Linked DNA regions of Panacibacter microcysteis. The protein of the gene in region 2 binds, or shares a complex with, the protein of the main gene of each other region. Links are inferred from orthologs where the notes say so. Each region holds a gene or a part of one and is shown on either strand. Other genes may lie near its edges.

Region 1 (3,166 bases), on a different replicon or contig from region 2:
CTTCAAGCACTGCATTCGCAACATCGGTTATTTCACTACGGTTTGGTTTCACGCGGTCGATCATGCTTTCCATCATTTGAGTAGCAACGATTACCGGCTTTGCGCGGTGAATACACTTGCGTATAATGTCGCGTTGTGCCGCTGGTACTTTTTCCACCGGTAATTCAACACCAAGATCGCCACGGGCCACCATTATACCATCTGATTCTATAATGATGTTGCGAAGATCTTTTAGCGCAGAAGGCATTTCTATTTTAGACATCACCTTGCTGGAGCAATTGGCATCAGCCACTTTTTTCTTAAGGTTGATAATGTCTTCGGCTTTGCGTACAAACGATAATGCAATCCAGTCAACCTGCTGCGCAATAATGAATTCAAGATCCACGAGGTCTTTTTCTGTCATGGCCGGCAAAGAGATATCAGTATCAGGCAGGTTAACACCTTTCTTTGGAAGTAGTGTGCCACCGTAAGTAACTGCTACTTTTACATCACCTGCCTGGGTTATTTCAATAACAACCACTTCAAGTTTACCATCGTCGATCAATATTTTATCACCCACCTTTACATCGGCATGCAGATCAGGGTAGGAGACGTATATTTTTTCTTTAGTGCCAACCACTTTTTCTTTAGAAGTAAAAGTGAGGATATCACCTGTTTTAATTTCAAGGGAACCGCCTTCCAGGTCTCCTACGCGTAGCTTAGGGCCCTGCAGGTCTGCGAGGATGGCAATATTATAAGGTTCTTTTTGGTTAATCAGTTTGATATGCTCAATAATCCTGGCCTTGTCTTCATGTGTACCATGTGAAAAATTCAGGCGGAATACGTTTACCCCTGCTTTTACAAGCTCAAGCAGTTTATCATACGTATCACATGAAGGTCCCACCGTTGCAACGATCTTGGTTCGGTGAAATGCGTGCTGAATACCTGCTTCCTTATCCATCTCTTTGTGCAGGTACTTGGTAATGTTGTCTGACATACTTTAAAGCAATGTTTTATGTAAAGGAATAACCGGGACGATTAGCTGGCAAGTATTTTTACCATTTTCATCCAGTCGTCTCCCAATCTTTGTTTTTCTCTTATGGCAATTTCTATAGGCGTGTAATGCATGGCATTGTTCAGAATACCTACCATCACATTGTGCCTGCCTTCCAGCAGGCTTTCTACAGCATGGTAGCCCATACGGCTTGCTATCAAACGGTCCAGGCAGGTTGGTGATCCGCCTCTCTGAATGTGACCAAGAATGGTAACCCTTGTATCCAGATTGGGTAAATGTTGTTTCAGTATTTCCGCCACACCATTTGCACCGCCACTGCTATGACCTTCTGCCACCACCACTAGGTTCACCAGTTTTTTCCGTTTTTCTTTTTCCGAAAGAGAGGTGATTACTTCTTCAATGGTGGTCTCTTCTTCTGGAATAAGAATATTTTCTGCCCCGGTTGCAATGCCGCTATGCAGGGCTATATACCCTGCATGCCTGCCCATTACTTCCACGATGAACAGGCGGTCGTGTGCATCTGCAGTATCGCGTATTTTATCAATGCATTGTACCGCAGTGTTTACAGCGGTATCGAAACCGATGGTAAAATCGGTACCATACAGATCTTTATCTATAGTGCCGGGCAGTGCTACACAGGGTAATCCGAACTCCTGGCTAAGCTTGTAAGCGCCTGTAAAACTGCCGTTGCCCCCAATTACTACCAGGCCATCTATGCCGCGTTTAACAAGATTTGCATAAGCTTTTTTACGGCCTTCTTCGTTATAAAACTCTTTGCTCCTGGCTGTTTTAAGAATTGTTCCGCCCCTTTGAATAATATTGGCCACCGATCTTGAATCCATCTTCACAATTTCATCTTCGATCATACCATTATATCCGCGGTAAATTCCATACACTTCCAATCCGTAATAGAGGGCTGTTCTTACTGCTGCTCTTATGGCTGCATTCATTCCCGGAGAATCGCCTCCTGAGGTTAAAACCCCGATTTTAGTTACTGGTTTTGACATTGTATCAAAATAAAAATCATTCTGTTAAATAAATTCTACAGAGGCAGGCAATTCGTTAAATGAGTTTTACTCACCAACAGGGCACGAAAGTAAGGATTTGCTGATAAAATAAGAAAGGGAATAAAATTTCGGTTCATTTAAACGGAGCAGCAGTGTATAACGAATTAAAACTTTTTATGAAAACTTAATCCTGTTTCAGGTCTTTTATATCCAATAAAGACACATAATGTCTGATTCGGATATTTATTTGTTTCAAAAATATTTTGCATAACCGTTTATGATGCTAATTTTATGTCATACTTGAAATCCAAAGGTCCAATATCCGAAAGTTAATTTCCAATATCCAAAACCATCCTAAAAGTCAGTCATCGAATTTAAAGCTCCTTCACCGGAGCTTTATTCTTTTTAGCCTGTGCCGATACTGAACAGTAATAATTGTGTTGTGCAGCCTGGCCGCTGAGCGCTGCTGCATAGCGATATACCGCACAAGAGTGCGACGCAACAGGCGATGCTACAACGTGCATAAGCCGGGCAACTAACCAAAAATTTTATATAAAATAGCGGGTATAGCCAAAACAAGCGTGGTGGCAAAAATGCCTTTTGCTGTTTTGTCTTTCTTTGTATTGAGCGCGATAGTAAAGGCTGCTGCGTTGGCCAGCAAGGCGAAACTGATGGCAGCGGTAAGCAGCGTGGCTGTATGCAAGACAACATCCAGGAAATCTGCAAACCGGGCAGAGCGTGCCTTCCAGAGGTAAAAAAGGTAGATGCCGATAAACGGGGCCACAATGCCAATGACAATACCGGTGATAATACTATCTTTTTTCAAGCTATTTAGTAATTAAGGTTTTTTCTAATTTCTCTTTTAAAACGTAGTGTGTAAGATCGAACTGAACCGGTACAACGCTGATGTAATTGTTTTTCAGCGCCCATACATCTGTGTCTTTGCCCTTATCGAAATTGAGAAAATCGCCCGTTAGCCAGTAATATTTTTTACCGTGCGGATCATTTCTTTCATCAAATTCTTCCTGGTACTTTGCATATGCCTGGCGGCAGACCTTCAAGCCTTTCAGCAGGTTTTCGGGCACTGCAGGAATATTTACGTTTAGGCAAAGATGCTTATCGTATGTTTTTTTGAGCAGGTGCTCTACCAGCAGGCGGGCATATT
Region 2 (3,248 bases):
TGTACCATGGAAAAATATTGATAAATGGATAAAAATTTCATACCCGTTCTTTAAAGCAGACAAAATAAAAACACCCACTTTATTTATGGCTTCGCAAAATGACTTCAATGTGCCTGTTGCAGGTGCAGAACAAATGTACCAGGCGCTTAAAAGCAATGGCATTCCAACCCAGCTAATCATTTATCCAAAACAAAATCATGGTTTAAATATTCCGAGTTACGAGGTTTTTAAATACAAAAACTATATCAACTGGTTTAATAAATACCTGCAATAAAAGGCAATGATGGGCCAGGCATTTAGTTAAGCATTGAGCTTCCGTTGCGTCGCACTCTTGTACTGTATAATGCTATTGAGCACTCAGGTTCAGTCTTCATTATGGCATTAGACCAGCTTTTAATAAGAGATGCAGGTTCACATGGCTGAATAAAGAATAAAGCGCATAAGAGTGCGACGCAACCAAAGCTTAATAGTAGTAATGCAGCCGGGTACAAAAACAAAAAGGCAGCAGTTTTAATAAAAACTGCTGCCTCTAATATGTTTGGGATAAAACTACATACGTTTTTCCTTGATTCTTGCGCTTTTACCGCTACGGCCTCTGAGGTAGTACAATTTAGCACGGCGTACTTTACCTACTTTATTTAACTGTACAGAATCTACGTTTGGAGAAAAGAAAGGAAATACCCTTTCTACGCCCACGCCATCAGATATTTTACGTACAGTAAAAGTGGCCGTAGCGCCTGTACCCTGTAATTTCACAACGTCTCCACGAAAACTCTGGATACGTTCTTTACCACCTTCCACAATTTTATAGTTAACGGTGACATTGTCACCAGCTTTAAACTTTGGAAATGTTTTTTTTGCAGTAAGCTGCTCGTGTACAAATTGAACTGCTGCGTTCATGACTTAAAATTTAAGGACGGCAAAGGTAAGGAGTTTTACCTTAACTCAATGCCTTTATTTATAATTTTTTACCTCGCTACGTTAACCGCTCGTTTTTCGCGGATCACTGTAACCTTTATCTGACCGGGATAGGTCATTTCTGTCTGTATCTTTTGTGCTATCTCGAAGCTCAGTTTGTCGCTGTCTGCATCGCCAACTTTATCGGCTTCAACAATTACACGCAACTCACGGCCCGCCTGTATGGCATAAGCTTTTTCCACACCAGGATATGCGATAGCAAGATTCTCGAGGTCTTTTATACGTTGAATGTACTGTTGCATTATTTCACGCCTTGCGCCTGGCCGTGCACCGCTGATGGCATCGCAAGCCTGTATGATGGGTGAAATAACATATTGCATTTCCATTTCATCGTGGTGTGCGCCGATAGCATTTACCACTGCAGGGTTTTCGCCATATTTTTCGGCAAGCTTTGCGCCGAGCAATGCGTGGCTCAGCTCAGTTTCTTCATCCGGCACCTTGCCTATATCATGCAGCAGGCCTGCACGTTTAGCCAGCTTTACATTAAGACCCAGCTCTGCAGCCATAATACCGCAAAGATTTGCTGTTTCGCGGCTGTGCATCAGCAGATTCTGCCCATAGGAAGAACGAAAGCGCATTTTTCCTACAATTCTTACCAGTTCTTTATGTAAGCCGTGTATGCCTAATTCTATTACTGTCCGCTCTCCTATTTCCATTACCTGCTCTTCGAGTTGTTTGCGGGTTTTTTCAACCACTTCTTCTATACGTGCGGGGTGAATACGGCCATCTGCTACGAGGCGTTGTAAACTTAACCGTGCAATCTCACGGCGAAGCGGGTCAAATGAAGAGAGCACGATTGCTTCTGGGGTATCATCTACAATAAGATCTACCCCGGTAGAAGCTTCAATTGCGCGGATATTACGTCCTTCGCGGCCGATGATCTGGCCTTTGATCTCGTCGCTTTCGAGGTTAAAGACCGTAACGGTGTTTTCGATTGTTTGCTCTGCTGCAGTACGTTGAATGGATTGAATAATAATTTTCCTGGCTTCTTTATTAGCTTTCTGCCTTGCATCTTCAATAATTTCCTGCTGCAGCGCCAGCGCCTGTGTCTGGGCTTCATGCTTAAGGCTTTCCACCAACTGGGATTTTGCTTCGTCTGCTGTTAGTCCGGCAATCTTTTCCAGGCGGCGAATATGTTCTTCCTGGTGTTTTTCGAGCTCATTGCGCTTTTGGTTAACTACTTCAATCTGGCGATTCAGGTTTTCTTTAATTGTTTCATTTTCGCGAATCTGTTTGTCAAGAGCGGTATCTTTCTGATTGATGCCAATCTCTTTTTGTTTAATCCGGTTTTCAGCGTCGCTCATTTTCCTGTTCCGGTCTAAAACCTCCTTGTCGTGCTCTGCTTTTAATTGTACAAACTTTTCTTTTGCCTCCAGTATTTTCTCTTTTTTTATAGTTTCTGCTTTCAACTCTGCTTCTGAAACTATTTTCTGAGCCTGCGCATTTGCGTCATCTACCTGCTTTTGTGTGTTCTTCGCAAAAATAAACTTACCTGCAACTATACCTATAATCAGTGCAATCAAACCAATTATAATATACACAACATTCTGATCCATGCTTTTGGGTTTTTAAATAATTCTTTCTAGATGTCATAACCTTTATCATTCTCAAGATAAACGGTAATCTGCGAAGATAATTAAAGGATTAAAATAACAATCGATTAGTATATTCCAAATTATGGAAATGAAATTCCACTTATCGGAAGCATTATGAAATAATATATTTATAACAATTTGTTTTATAATTACACATTATAAAATTTAAATATGGTATCTGATTTGCCTTAATATAATCAGTCCGTTTTTAGTACCGTCCCCTTCAAAACTCAAATGTATCCCTCTTCCGAAATCTTTTGATAAAAGCCCTGTCCGGGGCTTTTATTCTTTGAGAAATTTTTTTATGTTTTACACTTTATTCCCCCGCAAAAAATCCTGTACAGCCATCCTCTTTTTACCTTCCAGTTGTATATCGTTTGCATAAATGTATCCATCCTTACATGCAAACTTTATGTAGGTTTTGTGATCGGTTGTCACACTACCTGCGGCATCGTTTAAGACTGTCTTTTCTTTTGACGACTTATAAATTTTAAAAGTTTTTCCATTTAGCATTGTGTACGCTCCGGGAAAGGGCGAAAGCCCTCTTATTAAATTATGAATGTCATCCACACTTTTAGTCCAGTCTATTTTACATGTTTCGGTGAAAAGCTTAGGAGCATGTTTCAGATCATTGCTTACCACCTTTTGAGGTGCTTCTGCAAGCTTACCACCGGC

The links.
Region 1: rny (region 2) and pfkA share a complex: the UniProt entries of both Bacillus subtilis proteins name them as parts of the possible RNA degradosome complex. The link is inferred for Panacibacter microcysteis from one-to-one orthologs.

The regions. Positions count from the first base shown.
Region 1 is NZ_JADWYR010000002.1:1,731,398-1,734,563, reverse strand. What follows is about bases 10-2,840. They hold pfkA (6-phosphofructokinase), read right to left. Parts: upstream 2,002-2,840; coding sequence 1,018-2,001; downstream 10-1,017. Other genes in these bases: surE (5'/3'-nucleotidase SurE), read right to left, coding at 2,829-2,840; I5907_RS19165 (hypothetical protein), read right to left, coding at 2,537-2,827; pyk (pyruvate kinase), read right to left, coding at 10-976. Also shown: more of pyk, read right to left, coding at 1-9; more of surE, read right to left, coding at 2,841-3,166. UniProt on the Bacillus subtilis protein: Catalyzes the phosphorylation of D-fructose 6-phosphate to fructose 1,6-bisphosphate by ATP, the first committing step of glycolysis.
Region 2 is NZ_JADWYR010000001.1:1,940,091-1,943,338, reverse strand. Bases 252-3,164 are described here. They hold rny (ribonuclease Y), read right to left. Parts: upstream 2,535-3,164; coding sequence 969-2,534; downstream 252-968. Other genes in these bases: fmt (methionyl-tRNA formyltransferase), read right to left, coding at 2,883-3,164; rplS (50S ribosomal protein L19), read right to left, coding at 550-900; I5907_RS07845 (S9 family peptidase), read left to right, coding at 252-274. In the rest of the region: more of I5907_RS07845, read left to right, coding at 1-251; more of fmt, read right to left, coding at 3,165-3,248. UniProt on the Bacillus subtilis protein: Endoribonuclease that initiates mRNA decay. Initiates the decay of all SAM-dependent riboswitches, such as yitJ riboswitch. Involved in processing of the gapA operon mRNA, it cleaves between cggR and gapA.